DNA from 2 places in the Rhizobium sp. WCS2018Hpa-16 genome. Region 2 is predicted to be linked to the other one. Evidence: predicted binding sites of a transcription regulator. Region 2 holds the regulator's gene; the other holds the start of a gene.
What was found. Region 2 encodes PhoB, which activates phosphate uptake and scavenging genes when phosphate is short. Its sites were predicted from a motif close to TGTCATNNANCTGTCAT; they were not measured.

Region 1 (7,983 bases), on a different contig from region 2:
GCAGTGGGAATCCCTGTCTCTCAACTTCGTCATGGTGTTTTCACCTAACACATTCCGGGGCGCACCGCACTCATGGCTGGCAACACTTGCAGACCCCTCAGCAACACCCGCGCAGGAAGGTGAAATCCTTCGCACCATCACCAATGCCTATCCGACCATTACCAGTGTAAGGGTCAAGGACGCGCTTGATGTGGTCAATCGTCTGGTCGGCCAGTTGGCGACCGCCATCCGTGCGGCGGCTGCCGTCGCGCTTATTGCATCGGTTCTGGTGCTAGCCGGCGCACTGGCCGCCGGAAACCGGGCACGAACCCATGATGCGGTCATATTGAAAACGCTGGGCGGAACCCGCGCCATGCTGATCCGCGCCTTCTCCTATGAATATATGATCCTGGGATTGGCAACGGCCATCTTCGCGCTTGCCGCTGGCGGTGCCGCCGCATGGTTCGTCATCGCCCGCATTATGAAGCTTCCGTCGAGCTTCCTGCCGGATGTGGCGATCGCCACCATCGTCATCGCCCTCATCATGACGGTCGGTATCGGGCTAATCGGAACGTGGCGCATACTAGGCCAGAAAGCAGCACCGGTTCTTCGCCAGGCAGGGGAGTGATCCGAAAAGTTGCGCGCCACATAACTTTAACGGGTAAATCAGGTTTCTGATCGCCAAAACGTTATCGCATTTCGCGCATACGGTGTTTTTTCGGATCTGAAAGCTCTTGTATCCGCGAGGCGATATCCTCATATTCTTTGTTAGGCTTGCTGTAGCTCCGCAGCGGCGCCTGGGATATGGTCTCTAAGCGACGATATGCCGACACCGTAGCAATTTCGGAGCTCAAAAGAGGTAACAATGTCTGACTTCAACAACTACCAGAACCGTATGGCCCAGGGCCATGCACAGGCTGGCGCGATGATCGATGAAGGTCTGCGCACCTATATGGTCAAGGTTTATAACCTGATGGCCGTTGGTCTTGCGATTACAGGTTTCGCAGCGTTTTTCACATCGATGCTGGCGACCACAAATGATCCTGCGGCAGCTGTTGCCACGATGGGTAACGGCACGATGCTGACCAGCCTTGGTGCAGCCCTGTACGGCTCGCCTCTGCGCTGGGTCGTCATGCTGGCTCCGCTGGGTCTCGTGTTCTTCCTGAGCTTCCGCATTCAGAAGATGAGCGTTCCTGCCGCACAGGCAACCTTCTGGGGCTACGCAGCGCTGATGGGTCTTTCCCTGTCGTCGATCTTCCTGGTCTATACCGGCCAGAGCATCGTCCAGACGTTCTTCATCACGGCTGCTTCATTCGGCGCGCTGTCGCTCTATGGCTACACCACGAAGAAAGACCTGTCCGGCATGGGCTCGTTCCTGATCATGGGTCTGTTTGGCTTGATCATCGCGTCCATCGTCAACATCTTCCTGCAGTCGTCTGCCATGGGCTTTGCAATCTCCGCCATCGGCGTGCTGATCTTCGCAGGCCTGACCGCCTACGACACGCAGAAGATCAAGGAAATGTACTTTGACGGTGATGATGTCGCCACGGCTGGCCGCAAGGCCATCATGGGCGCCCTGACCCTCTACCTCGACTTCATCAACCTGTTCATGTTCCTGTTGCAGTTCCTCGGAAATCGCGACAAGTAAGTCTGGTTGAACACATAGAAAAGGCGGCCTCTGGGCCGCCTTTTTTTGTGGGATGCACAAACCCTACAATCACTCGATGAGCTTCAAGACCTTGTCGAAGACTTTCAGCACCTGCGGCAGTTCATGGCCGCGCTTCAAGATACGTCCATCCACATTCACGACGCTATAGGCACCCTGCTTAGAGGCGAGCTTGGGATTCTTCTCAATTCGGAAAAGCGGCATCTCGCCGGAGCGCTTGAAGACGGAAAAGACCGCCTTGTCTTTCAAATGGTCAATGGCATAGTCCCGCCATTCCCCCTCGCCGACCATCCGCCCATAGATGCGCAATATCGCATCCAGTTCACGTCGGTGGAATGTAATGGGCAAGACATCCTTGCTCTGCCTGTACTCTCTGATATCGACCACGGATGCGCCATCTCTGTGAGACAGGCCTTTACGCTCCAAATCCGGCTGATCTGTCATTGGGCAACCTCGCTCAACAGCAAATGACAATTTCACGACAGTCTGACCCCGTGAAAGCGGAAATGCAAGCCTTGCATGGCGGTGGGAAAGATACGCGCGCCGGTAATAATTAGGGCATGATGAACATCTTAAATTGCCCTATTTCCGTCAAATCATGGCCCGATTTGAGTGGGATATGACTAATGTCAATTGATGCCTCGGCACCAACATGACCCGGTCCGGTGCATTGACCCTTTACCCCCAGCCCCCAATGCCCGGATCGGATCTTCCCGCTTTTAAGCGGATACCTATTTCCCCGACGTCATGAGAACACTGGCCCCGATGATCGCTGCGGGATTCCCGCTTGCATCGCTCGTCTGCAAAAGCACGGCGCAGCCGCCGTCCTTTGCCTTGCTCATGATGCTTGAGGGCAGTTTGACCGTCATGGACGTTCCATCCCACATGCCCACCGTCTGCACGTCATAGACACTGTGCCAGTAGGATATGGTCTTGCCCTGATTGTCGCCCTTTTGCACGTCAACGACCTGCTCGCGGTTGAAATAGGCCACGACGACGTCGGCCTTGCCCTGGCCCGGACCAATCTCGATCGCAATCTCATCATCCACCCGGCGCGCCTTGACGGGCACGCTGAGGCCTTCTCCGGCCTTTTTGAATGCATCCAGCCGCGTATCGATTGCCTTCATGTCCGCGCCCTTGACGTGGTCGCGACCATTGATGACAGCCTGTGGCGTATAGACATTGTTGCGACCCAGAGCACGGGCATAGCCATATTGCCGCTCTGTATTTTCCTTGGATGCCAGCGAATCGGCCCAGCCCAGATAGTTCCAGTAATCGACATGATAGGACAGGCCGACCACATCGCCCTTCTGGATGAGTTTGCGCAGCGCCTCATCTGCCGGTGGGCAGGATGCGCAGCCTTGCGAGGTGAACAGCTCGACAACGCCCTTCAACTGCTCCTGCTGCTGCGCCATTGCGGGCACCGGTGCAATCGCTGCGAAGGCGCACATCGTAAGACCAACTCTGACAGGCCCGTATTTCAGCGACATTGCAAGAACCCTTGTCTGGACGTGTCTCCAGACCATTGATGCTATCAATTCCTGTCGGGACGCCCGGCGAAAATAACGCGAGTGGCCCTTCAATAGAAAGTAACGATGGGGTGAGTGCCGATCACGAAGCAAGCTTCACCAGAATACCCCATCATAATACGCAAAACGCCGGGATTTCTCCCGGCGCTTTTTTCATGATGTGGCAATAATTATGCAGCCAGGTCGCGAAGAACCGTCTGCAGAATGCCGCCATTGTTCATGTAGATCACTTCATCCAGCGTATCGATGCGGCAAAGAAGCGGAACTTCCTTCACTGTACCATCGCTGTAGGTGATCTTGGCGATCTTCTTCTCGCGCGGTTTGATGTCGCCTTCGAGACCATCGATCTCAACGGTTTCATCGCCCTTGAGGTTGAGGCTTGCCCATGTCGTGCCTTCTTCGAAGACGAAGGGAACGACGCCCATGCCGACGAGGTTGGAGCGGTGAATACGCTCGAACGACTGCGCAATCACGGCCTTAACGCCGAGCAGGTTGGTACCCTTCGCAGCCCAGTCACGGGAAGAACCGTTACCGTATTCAACGCCTGCAAAGATGACGAGCGGCGTGCCTTCAGCCTTGTACTGCATGGCTGCATCGTAAATCGACATCTCTTCCTTGGACGGATAGTGGATGGTGTAGCCACCTTCCTTGCCGTTTGGCCCAAGCATGTGGTTGCGAATACGGATGTTGGCAAACGTGCCGCGCATCATCACTTCATGGTTGCCACGGCGTGTGCCGTACTGGTTGAAGTCGGCAACGCCCACGCCATTGTCGGTGAGGTATGCACCGGCAGGCGAAGCAGCCTTGATCGAACCGGCCGGGGAAATGTGGTCGGTGGTGATCTTGTCGCCGAAGAGACCGAGAACGCGCGCGCCCTTGATGTTCTTCAAGCCTGTGCCGGTCTTGCCCATGCCCACGAAGTAAGGCGGGTTCTGAACGTAGGTCGACTTGTCGTCCCAGGCATAGGTCTGGCCCGGAGGAACCTGAACGGCCTGCCAGTTTTCATCACCCTTGAACACGTCAGCATATTTGGACTCGTAGAGTTCACGCGTCACGTATTTCAGGATGAATTCCTGGATTTCGGCAGATGTCGGCCAGATATCCTTGAGGAATACAGGCTCTCCGTCGGAACCAATACCGAGCGGCTCTGTGGTCAGATCCTTCTGGACCGTACCGGCCAGCGCGTAAGCAACAACCAGCGGGGGGGAGGCAAGGTAGTTCGCCTGAACGTCTGGCGAGATGCGGCCTTCGAAGTTACGGTTGCCGGAGAGAACGCCAGCGGTGATCAGACCCTTGTCATTGATGGTCTTGGAAATCGGTGCTGGCAGCGGGCCGGAGTTACCGATGCAGGTCGTGCAGCCAAAACCAACAAGGTTGAAGCCGATCGCATCCAGATCCTTCTGAAGACCGGACTTCTCGAGATATTCACCAACAACCTGGGAACCAGGTGCCAGAGATGTCTTTACCCAAGGCTTGGATGTCAGACCCTTGGCAACGGCGTTGCGAGCCAGAAGACCGGCAGCAATCAGGACGGATGGGTTAGACGTGTTGGTGCAGGACGTGATGGCGGCAATAGCGACGTCACCATGACCGAGGTCGAAATCCGTGCCTTCGACAGGGTAACGATTGTCGAGCTGGCCTGGCTTCTTGTAGTCGGCTTCCAGAGCAGCCGCGAAACCGGAAGCGATGCCTTCAAGCGCAACGCGACCTTCGGGACGCTTTGGACCAGCCATGGATGGCACAACTTCGCCGAGATCGAGTTCCAGCGTGTCGGTGAAGACGAGATCGGCACCGTCGCCGGTACGCCACATGTCCTGCGCCTTGGAATAGGCTTCAACGAGCGCGATGCGGTCCTTGGTGCGGCCAGACATGGTGAGGTAGTTGATGGTTTCGCCGTCAACAGGGAAAAAGCCGCAGGTCGCGCCGTATTCCGGACCCATGTTGCCGATGGTCGCACGGTCAGCCAGCGTCATCGAATCAAGGCCGGGGCCGAAGAATTCAACGAACTTGGAGACAACGCCCTTCTTGCGCAGCATCTGAACGACAGTCAGCACGAGGTCGGTGGCGGTTACGCCTTCCCTGACCTTGCCTGTCAGCTTGAAGCCGATAACTTCAGGCAGAAGCATGGAAACCGGCTGGCCAAGCATGGCCGCTTCGGCTTCGATACCGCCAACGCCCCAGCCCAGAACGCCAAGACCATTGATCATGGTCGTGTGGCTGTCGGTGCCAACGCATGTATCCGGGTAAGCGATGGTTTCGCCGTCTTCTTCCTTGGTCCAAACGGTCTGGCCAAGATATTCGAGGTTAACCTGGTGACAGATTCCTGTGCCTGGTGGAACGACGCGGAAGTTCTTGAACGCCTGCTGGCCCCACTTCAGGAAGCGGTAACGCTCGCCATTGCGCTCATATTCCAGCTCAACGTTGCGCGCAAATGCTGTCGGCGTGCCGAATTCATCAACGATAACGGAGTGGTCGATGACGAGATCGACAGGAACCAGCGGGTTGATCTTCTCGGGATCGCCACCCAGCGCCACCATCGCGTCGCGCATGGCAGCAAGGTCAACCACGGCTGGAACGCCGGTGAAGTCCTGCATCAGAACGCGAGCGGGGCGATAGGCGATTTCGTTTTCGACGAGGCCCTTGTTGTTCAGCCAGTCTGCAACAGCCGTGATGTGTTCCTTGGTAACGGTCTGACCGTCCTCAAAGCGCAGCAGGTTCTCAAGCAGAACCTTCATGGAGTAGGGCAGCTTGGAAACGCCTGTCAGGCCATTCGCTTCTGCTTTTGGAAGGCTGAAATAAACATAGTCCTTACCATTGACGGTAAGCACAGAACGACAATTGAAACTGTCTAGAGATTTAGCCACGGATAATGCCCCGCTTCCTCTGATAGCCAACACGCGCGTGCGGACACCAATGCACTTAAGCACATCAGGATGCGGGTACGGTCATTTCCGCTGTCCGCACGAGAAGCTGCTTTCGCAACCTTCAGGTCCGGCGCTATATGATGATCACGCCGACCGCTGGCGTGGTTGACACCCATATAGATAATTTATGAGAAACGTGCCAGACCGGAAAAACACCTAAATCGATTTTTTTGCCAACGAGATGATTAAAATCTTAAACGAGATGACACCATGCTGCTAACAGCAGAAAATCTGGCCGTCCGTCGTGGCGAAGACCTAATATTCATGAATGTTTCCTTCAAGTTAAGCTCTGGTCAGGCTATGCTCCTGACGGGACCGAACGGGTCTGGAAAGTCGACGCTTTTGCGGGTGATTGCGGGCCTTTTGCGCCCCGAAGCAGGGAGCGTGACCATAGCCGGCGAAGGACTTGAAACAGACGTTCGCGCCTCCGAGGCAAGCCACTATCTCGGCCACCGCAACGCGATGAAGCAGGATCTGAGTGTTTTCGAAAATCTCAATTTTTGGAAGAAATTTCTCGGCGATTTTGATGGCGGCAGCTCTCTTGATATCGAAGAGGCGGCAGAAGCGGTTGGCCTCGCCAGCATTACCCACCTTCCTTTCGGATATTTGTCTGCCGGTCAGCAGCGCCGATTCGCCATGGCCAAGCTGCTTGTCGCATGGCGGCCGATCTGGATCCTGGATGAACCGACCGCCGCACTCGATGCGAGCGCCGATCTCATGTTCACCGGGCTGGTGAAGACGCATCTGGAAAAAGGTGGCATGGCCGTCGCCGCAACCCACCAGCCGCTGGGGCTGGAAAATGCACAGGAATTGCGGATGACCGGTTTTGCCGGGGTGGAGGAGGCATGGTGACTTCGCTGTCCCCACATCTGATAGTCGGGCATATGGTTGACCCTTGCGAAAGCGGCACAGCATGATCGCCCTTTTCCTGCGCGACCTGAAACTCTCCATCCGGGCTGGCGGCGGCGCGCTTATCGGCGTGCTGTTTTTCATGACCATCGTGGCCGTCATCCCATTCGGGGTCGGCCCGGACCTTAATCTGCTCTCGCGGATCGGACCTGCCATCGTGTGGATCGGCGCGCTGCTCGCTGCCCTGCTCGGCCTCGACAGGCTGTTTCAGGCGGAGCGCGACGATGGATCGCTCGACCTCATCCTCATGCAGGAAACGCCGCTGGTGCTGACGGTTCTGGTCAAGTGCCTGGCCCACTGGACAGCAACCAGCCTGCCGCTGGTGCTCGCATCGCCGCTGCTGGGCCTGTTCATGAATATGAGCGAGGTCGCCATCGGCGCTGTGATGCTGACCCTTCTGGTGGGCTCACCGGCGCTCACATTCATCGGCGCCGTCGGTGCGGCGGTGGCCGTGGCGCTTCCGCGTGGGGGGCTTCTGGTGTCCATCCTCGTGCTGCCCTTAGCTGTTCCCGTGCTGATCTTCGGTGTCAGCGCATCCTATGCGGCGGTTCAAGACCCCTCGCCCTTCATGCCACCCTTCCTCATTCTCATTGCAATCACGCTTTTTTCATCGGTCGTGGGGCCGTTCTTTGCCGCTTTGGCACTGCGCAGTTCCATGGATTGATAAGGATCAATTGCCGCAATCCCGGTCTCATTGTAGAAAGACGCCATGAGCGATACGAGCCTTGCCATTACCAAGTTTAGCGACCTTGCCAACCCGACGCGGTTTCTGGCATTGGCCGCTCGCATTTTACCATGGCTGGCAGGGCTTTCCGCCCTCTGTCTGGCCGCTGGCCTCTATATGGCCTTCACAACCGACAGCGATTACCAGCAGGGCAACACCGTGCGCATCATGTATGTCCACGTGCCAGCAGCATGGCTTTCCATGATGTGCTATACCGTCATGGCCTTGTCTGCCATCGGCACGCTGGTCTGG
Region 2 (7,983 bases):
GTTGAGGAAAACGATACCGACAAGATGTTCACCAACCCGGATGACCAGCGCACACAGGACTACATCATGGGCCGCTTCGGCTGATCCTGCCCTCTGTCGTGTCATAGCATCCACGCCACCCCGCCTGAGCCTTCGAGCGCTTGGCGGGTGGCGTCATCTAACTGGAGAATTCGAACATGCCGACACCAAACCATATCATGTCCGCCTATGATGACGAGCTGAAGTTCCTCACCCGCCGGATCGCCGAAATGGGTGGTCTTGCCGAACAGATGTGCGCCGATGCTGTGCGTGCGCTGGTCAATTCGGACTCGGCCCTGGCGCAGAAGGTCATCTCTGACGACACCATTCTCGATCACGCCGAGCGCGAAATCGGCGACAAGGCTATCGTGACCATTGCCAAGCGCCAGCCCATGGCTGCCGACCTTCGAGAAGTTATCGGCACGCTGCGCATCGCCGCTGATCTGGAGCGCGTTGGCGACCTTGGCAAGAACACAGCCAAGCGCGTTCTCGCTGTTGCCGGCACAGGCGTTCCGCGCAAGCTGGCCCGCGGCATCGAGCATCTCTCCGAGCTTGCTCTGGTGCAGCTCAAGGAAGTTCTGGATGTCTATTCGACCCGTTCGGTTGAAAAGGCGCAGGCCATCCGCGAACGCGACGAGGAAATCGACGCGATGTACACATCGCTGTTCCGCGAATTGCTGACCTACATGATGGAAGATCCGCGCAACATCACCACCTGCACGCATCTTCTGTTCTGCGCCAAGAACATCGAGCGCATTGGCGACCACGCGACCAACATCGCGGAAACCATCTACTACATGGCCACTGGCAGCCAGCCTGAAGGCGAACGCCCGAAGGACGATAGTTCCAACACGCTCGGTGCCGTAACCGAGTGAATTCTCTAAACGACTGGCGGAGTCTCTAGCCATGGTGCCCAAAATCGCAGTTGTCGAAGATGAAGAAGCCTTGAGCGTTCTGCTTCGCTACAATCTGGAATCCGAAGGTTACGACGTGGATACCATTCCGCGTGGTGACGAAGCGGAAATCCGCTTGCAGGAACGCACGCCGGATCTGTTGATCCTCGACTGGATGCTTCCTGGCGTCTCCGGCATCGAGCTTTGCCGTCGTCTGAGAATGCGCCCGGAAACCGAGCGGCTGCCGATCATCATGTTGACGGCACGCGGCGAAGAAAGCGAGCGCGTGCGTGGTCTGGCCACAGGTGCGGATGACTACGTCGTCAAGCCGTTTTCAACGCCTGAGCTGATGGCGCGGGTCAAGGCCATGTTGCGCCGCGCCCGGCCGGAGGTTCTGTCCTCCGTGCTGAAATGCGGTGATATCGAGCTGGATCGCGAAACGCATCGCGTTCACCGCAAGGCCCGCGAAGTGCGGCTCGGACCAACCGAGTTTCGCCTTCTCGAATTCCTGATGGTGTCTCCCGGTCGCGTCTTTTCGCGCTCCCAGCTTCTCGATGGTGTCTGGGGTCACGATATCTATGTGGATGAGCGAACGGTGGACGTCCATGTCGGGCGCCTGCGCAAGGCACTCAACTTCTCCAGCATGCAGGATGTGATCCGTACCGTGCGCGGCGCCGGATACTCCATGGAAGCCTGACCAACGCACCGGGGCTGAAACGTCTCCCGTATGGTCTCAAAATCTCATGCACCGCTCCCACAAGGGGCGGTGTTTTGCATTTGGCATAATGGATATCAATGCGTTAGCGCCGCTAGATGCCGCCAGTAACCGGAGTGACCTGCACAGCTTCTGAGTGTTGATTTTATGTTTCTGTAATTTAAAGTTTGACTCAGTGGCCAGAAGGCTCTATGTATTGGTCATCGATCTTTTGCTTGCTGAGCTTTGGTTACCGCGCGATTAGCACCGCGCTTTGAACTAACCCTTCCTTTCAAAAAAATCGCTACACCGCATACAGGACTCACGTTCTGTGACTTATAACTTATGCTTTGAAAGGGTTCATTATGACCACAGGCACAGTAAAATGGTTTAACTCCACCAAGGGCTTCGGCTTCATTCAGCCAGACAACGGCGGCGCCGATGCATTCGTGCACATTTCCGCTGTTGAGCGTGCAGGCATGCGCGAAATCGTAGAAGGCCAGAAGCTTTCCTACGATCTCGAGCGGGACAACAAGTCCGGCAAGATGTCTGCCTGCAATCTCCAGGCTGCTTAATACGGGTATCGACTTTCCTTTGACCACGGATGTACTGGCATTGTCGAAAGTTTGAGACCACCGAGGTCAGGCATGTTGCCTGGCCTTTTTTTATGCCGCAAGTCGGCCACATGCTTGGACGTATTGCATTCTTAGATGCAAGAATACGCTTCAAGCCGTGAATGCGTATCGCTCTATCCATAAATCGATTCCGGTTTTCAGTGCGATGCGATAGGAGAAAATTCCATGTCAGACGCTCACAGCAAATCCCGCAAGCAGGCCGAAATTGCTTTCGGAGCGACGCAATCGCAGTTCTTTGCCCGCGGCAAAGCGGTCGATGAGTTGAACTCGATTGCGAGCGCCCGTGATGAAAAGACCCTCAGGCTGCGGGAAGCGCGTCTTGCGAAAGAACTGGAAGACAGCTTGAAGCCCGCAGTTATCCCAACCAAACGCGCCAAAAAAACCTGATCCCTGATCGGTATGACGCATCAACTGGAATAGAGATTTGAGAAACACTCGAAATATCAAGAATAACGAAGTTTCCGAACGTCGCGGCGCTGCTGCCGAGGCAAAGGCCGCTCTTTTGAAGGCCTATCGCGAAGCCAAGGAAGCCGCGGCTCCCACGCTCGAAGCCAAGCAGGCCGAGCAGATTGCCGTTGCCGAAGCCCGCAGAGCCCGCCAGGCCGAGCGTGACCAGCAGAAGCGCGAAGAAAAATTGCGCCTGGAAGAAGAGGCCGCGCAACGCGCAGCTGAACTCGAAGCTGCTGCAAACGCTGAAGAAAATGAGCGCAAGGCGGCTGAAAAAAATCGTATCGCTCGCGTCGTCGAAGACGAAGCAGCCCGCAAGGCAGAACGCGATCGTCGCTATGCCAACCGCAAGGCCCGCCAGGGCTAAGCTTGAAGCCATGATCCTGCAGCCGTTCAATCGAGGGGCTGCGATCATCCGCTGCGAATGCTGCGCGGAGTGCGAAAGCCCAAGAGGCGCTTCGCACCCTTGCCGCATATGGGATCAGCCATGCCGCCGCATTTCGGTGCAGCGCGGCATGATCCCGAGGCTCTGAATGCCGTGACTTGCGGCAGCTCTTGCGGCTCCAGAGTCCGCTTACCGGTACGCCGTTTCAATCCCCGATGACAAACTGACAAATCAATCGCCATCTCCTTGGTGACGCCTTCGCCTGTGCATGTTTGCGCTGTCCAAGCCGAAAAAATCGCAACAAAAAAGCGGGCCAAAGACCCGCTCATTTTATTGCGTCGAACTGGATGCGAAGCCTTAGGCTCTGCGGCGTTCGCTTACTGGCTGGTAAGCCAGCTTTGCGTGGAAGCGGCAGTACGGCGAAGATTCAGAAGCATCACAGCCGCAGAAGTGGAAGTCGTCCTTCAGAGGGTCGCCAACTGGCCACTTGCAGGTGCGTTCCGTCAGTTCCGTCAGCGTCAGGCGCAGCGATGTCGGCAGCGTGGAATTGCTGACCGGCACATATTCAAGAATCCGTGGTGCATCCGTCTCCGCATCGTCCTTCTGAACGTTTGCGTCTGCGGCGCGTGTGTTGGCGCGGGCAGGGGCAACGCGGCCCTGGAAAGTGGCAGCGCGGGGTGCCGCAGCAGAGGGTGCAGTTGTCGCTGCCGGACGCTTTGCAGCGGGACGCGCGGTTGCAACCGTGCCGCCAGCCTTGGCGCGGCCAGGAAGGTTCAAGCGGTGGACTTTGCCGATGACGGCGTTGCGGCTGACGCCTCCGAGCTGGGCGGCAATCTGGCTGGCGCTGAGGCCTTCAGACCACAGTCGTTTCAGTCTTTCGACCCGTTCATCAGTCCAGTTCATGCCGTGTCTCCGCTGGTCGCGAAGGCAGAATCATTCTGCTATGCCGTGGAGTGAACCACGCGCAGAGTATCCGCCAGATTGTAGGTGACTAGGTCCGCCGCTTGCGATCTAGTAATTGAGAGTTAACCTAATCGTCGGCAGACTCCGTGACAAGAGTCGGGAGAATCATCTGGAATCGATTTTCCGGTTTTCCCCAACTTGCTGTGTTTGTGAGTCAGAAAAGCAACACCTAGTGTGCGTCATATCAGCCCCTACAACAGCTTGAGAATGCCTGAAAATGAGGACATTTGTTGACATCCTCAGGCGAAGTGACAATAGTGCCCTCGCAGTAAGAGGATACCCCAAGCCGCCGCGAGGCGGCATTTTTGATTTTCAGGCACGGGATAACCGGTAAGACCCATTGACAGCGCCCTTTATGCGCAAGGAGTGAGACAGCCATGGCCGACACAGCGCCATTGTTCGATACGTTTTCCAGAGCACCCTTGCGGTTTGAGCGAGGAGAGGGCGTTTGGCTCATCACCGAGACCGGCGAACGATATCTGGACTTCGGTGCGGGCGTGGCCGTCACATCGGTTGGCCACAGCCATCCGCACCTGGTCGAAGCCCTGAAGGGTCAGGTCGAGAAGGTCTGGCACCTATCCAATCTCTATGAGATTGCCGGTCAGGAAACGCTGGCCAAGCGGCTGACGGATGCAACCTTTGCGGACAAGGTGTTCTTCACCAATTCGGGTGCGGAATCCTTGGAATGCGCGATCAAGACGGCGCGTCGCTACCACTACACCCACGGCCATCCTGAAAAATTCCGCGTCATCACCTTTGAAGGCGCTTTCCACGGACGTACGCTGGCGACCATCGCGGCTGGCGGGCAGCAAAAATACATCGAGGGTTTCGGACCAAAAGTCGAAGGCTTCGATCAGGTGCCGTTCAACGATCTGGACGCCCTGAAGGCTGCCATCGGGCCGGAAACGGCTGCCCTGCTGATCGAGCCCATTCAGGGTGAGGGCGGTGTTCGCCCCGTTGCCCCTGAGTTCCTGCGTTCCCTGCGCGCTTTGTGCGAAGAGCACGGCCTGCTGTTGATTTACGATGAGGTGCAGACCGGCGTTGGACGCACAGGCAAGTTCTTTGCCTATGAATGGTCTGGCGTGTCGCCTGATATCATGGCCGTGGCCAAGGGCATCGGCGGCGGCTTTCCGTTCGGCGCCTGCCTTGCAACGGCGGAAGCTGCATCCGGCATGACGGCTGGCGTTCACGGCACGACCTATGGCGGCAATCCGCTGGCGATGGCCTGCGGAAATGCGGTGCTGGATATCATTCTGGCCGATGGCTTTCTCGAGCATGTGCGCGATGTCACATTGATATTCCGCCAGGGCCTTGCATCGTTGAAGGATCGCTACCCCGACGTGATCGAGGAAATCCGAGGCGAGGGGCTGCTGATCGGTATCAAGGCGAAGATGCCATCGTCCGAACTGTTGCACGCCATCCGCGCCGAGCACCTTCTGGGTGTTCCAGCAGGTGACAACGTCATTCGTATTCTGCCGCCGCTTGTTGTCACGGCTGAAGAAGCGCGTGAAGGATTGGCCCGGATTGAACGTGCGGCGGAAAGCCTCACGACGAAAACCGCAAAAAGCGCCTGAATGCGCATAGTCAGGTGCGCGCCCAAGGCGCCACCTGCATCGATGGGACTGTATTGAAATGGCATCAGCAAAGCATTTTCTAGACCTTTCGGCCGTCGGCTCTGAGGACCTGCGGGTCATTCTGGATGACGCGCGCGCACGCAAGATTGCGACCAAGAACGGCACGGCGGAAAAGCCGCTGGCTGGCAAAATGCTGGCGATGATTTTCGAAAAACCATCCACCCGTACCCGCGTTTCCTTCGATGTCGGCATGCGCCAGCTCGGCGGCGAGACTTTGTTTCTCTCTGGCACGGAAATGCAGCTTGGCCGCGCTGAAACCATTGGCGATACGGCAAAGGTTCTGTCGCGCTACGTGGATGCCATCATGATCCGCACCACCGACCATTCGCGTCTGCTGGAGCTTGCCGAACATGCGACCGTGCCTGTTATCAATGGTCTCACGGATGATACGCATCCCTGCCAGATCATGGCGGATATCCTAACCTTTGAAGAGCATCGCGGCCCGATCAAGGGCAAGACCATCGCCTGGACGGGTGATGGCAACAATGTGCTGCATTCGCTGGTGGAAGGTGCCGCCCGTTTTGGCTACCGCATGAACATGGCCGTGCCTATGGGGTCTGAACCCCATGACCGGTTCATGAACTGGGCGCGCAACAACGGCGGCGAGGTCAAGCTGTATCATGATGCGCAGCGGGCCGTCGAAGGTGCCGATTGCGTCATCACCGACACCTGGGTCTCCATGAACCAGGAGCATAAGGCTCGCGGCCACAACATTTTCCAGCCCTATCAGGTCAATGCCGCGCTGATGGGCAAGGCCAATGATGATGCGCTGTTCATGCACTGCCTGCCAGCGCACCGTGGCGAGGAAGTGACCGACGACGTTATCGATGGCCCGCAGTCTGTGGTGTTCGATGAGGCGGAAAACCGTCTGCATGCGCAAAAGGCCATCATTGCCTGGTGCATGGGCGTTATCTGATCTGACCGGGTGCCGTTGAGGCAAGCCATGCGGGGTGCTTGAATATCCGGCATGGCTTCCCATTTGTAGCACCAAGCACGTGCTGCCGGACTTCATCGGCAGCTTTCATCAATGTTCACCGCAATACCCGGCCGGACGTGGTTCCGTTTTCACCTCCGCCGGTTTATCTATGCGGTAACAGCATCATGCCCGCTGGCCAGTTTCGCCTGCCGCCTTATCTGTCGGTGTGGCTGTGCGCAGTTGGGGCACCAAGGAGTAAGTGATATGGCAGATGTGACGGTCGATCTGGACACCCTCGAATTCGCTGGCGACGACAAGGTCGTTCCCTTTCAGGTGGAAGGGCTGGATGTGCGCGGCCGCGCCGTGCAGGTTGGGCCGCTGCTGAACGCCATCCTGGACCGCCATGAATATCCTCCGGTTGTCGCCCGCCTGCTGGCGGAAGCGGTGGTGTTGACCGCGCTGATCGGCACATCGCTGAAGTTTTCCGGAAAGCTCACGGTCCAGACCAAGAGCGACGGCCCCGTGGACCTGCTGGTTGCCGATTTTACCGCGCCGGAAAACATGCGCGCCTATGCCCGCTTCGATGAGGAGCGGTTGGCGCAGGCGACGGCTGAAGGAAAGACATCGCCGGAACAGCTGCTGGGTGCGGGTATTCTCGCCTTCACCATTGATCAGGGCGTGGGCATGCAGCCCTATCAGGGCATCGTTCCGCTGGATGGTTCGACACTCGAAGAAATCGCAGGCGTCTATTTCCGCCAGTCGGAGCAATTGCCCACCCGCGTGCGGCTGGGCGTTGCCGAATTGTTCGATCGTGACGAGGAAGGCAAGCCCCGTCACGGCTGGCGTGCCGGTGGCCTCATCGCGCAATTCCTGCCGCAGGCACCGGAGCGTTTGCGCCAGCGGGATCTGCATGGCGGGGATGGCGATGAGAACAATGTGGATTATGCGGTAGACGATGCCTGGAATGAAGCAGTTGCTCTGATCGACACGGTCGATACAGATGAACTGACCGATCCGCAGGTGCCAGCGGAAAAGCTGCTTTATCGCCTGTTTCACGAGCAGGGCGTGCGGGTTTACGATCCGCAGCTGATCCTTGATCGCTGCAACTGCTCCCGTGAGAAGATCAAGGGTGTTCTCTCAGGCTTCTCAGCCGACGAGATCCGCGACAGCCAGGAAGACGGCGTTATTTCCGTCACCTGCGAGTTCTGCTCCACCACCTACCGCTATCAGGTGGATGAGCTTGAGGCTGCGGAGTGACAATGGCAGGCCGGATCTGAAAGGTCCGGCCGAATGCCGTTTAAGGTGCTTAGTTCAGCACGCGCATCAGCCCCGGGCTATCCAGCGAAAATGCCGGGATGGCCACGGTAAAGACTTCTCCGGTGTCAGACTGCATCTCGT

Region 1: RQI55_RS15000 (DUF2794 domain-containing protein) is a predicted target of PhoB. The motif match lies at 2,113-2,129, and genes of this name have one in related genera.

Annotation. Positions count from the first base shown of each region.
Region 1 is NZ_JAVTIX010000004.1:211,234-219,216, forward strand. It holds gene RQI55_RS14990 (ABC transporter permease) at 1-607, shown strand, start outside; gene RQI55_RS14995 (Bax inhibitor-1/YccA family protein) at 845-1,627, shown strand; gene RQI55_RS15000 (DUF2794 domain-containing protein) at 1,697-2,089, opposite strand; gene RQI55_RS15005 (thioredoxin family protein) at 2,377-3,096, opposite strand; gene acnA (aconitate hydratase AcnA) at 3,345-6,038, opposite strand; gene ccmA (heme ABC exporter ATP-binding protein CcmA) at 6,309-6,950, shown strand; gene ccmB (heme exporter protein CcmB) at 7,012-7,671, shown strand; gene RQI55_RS15025 (heme ABC transporter permease) at 7,717-7,983, shown strand, end outside.
Region 2 is NZ_JAVTIX010000002.1:363,609-371,591, forward strand. It holds gene pstB (phosphate ABC transporter ATP-binding protein PstB) at 1-84, shown strand, start outside; gene phoU (phosphate signaling complex protein PhoU) at 177-893, shown strand; gene phoB (phosphate regulon transcriptional regulator PhoB) at 925-1,608, shown strand; gene RQI55_RS07915 (cold-shock protein) at 1,971-2,180, shown strand; gene RQI55_RS07920 (hypothetical protein) at 2,406-2,627, shown strand; gene RQI55_RS07925 (DUF6481 family protein) at 2,665-3,054, shown strand; gene RQI55_RS07930 (GcrA family cell cycle regulator) at 3,430-3,975, opposite strand; gene RQI55_RS07935 (aspartate aminotransferase family protein) at 4,413-5,609, shown strand; gene argF (ornithine carbamoyltransferase) at 5,668-6,585, shown strand; gene RQI55_RS07945 (Hsp33 family molecular chaperone) at 6,850-7,842, shown strand; gene apaG (Co2+/Mg2+ efflux protein ApaG) at 7,892-7,983, opposite strand, start outside.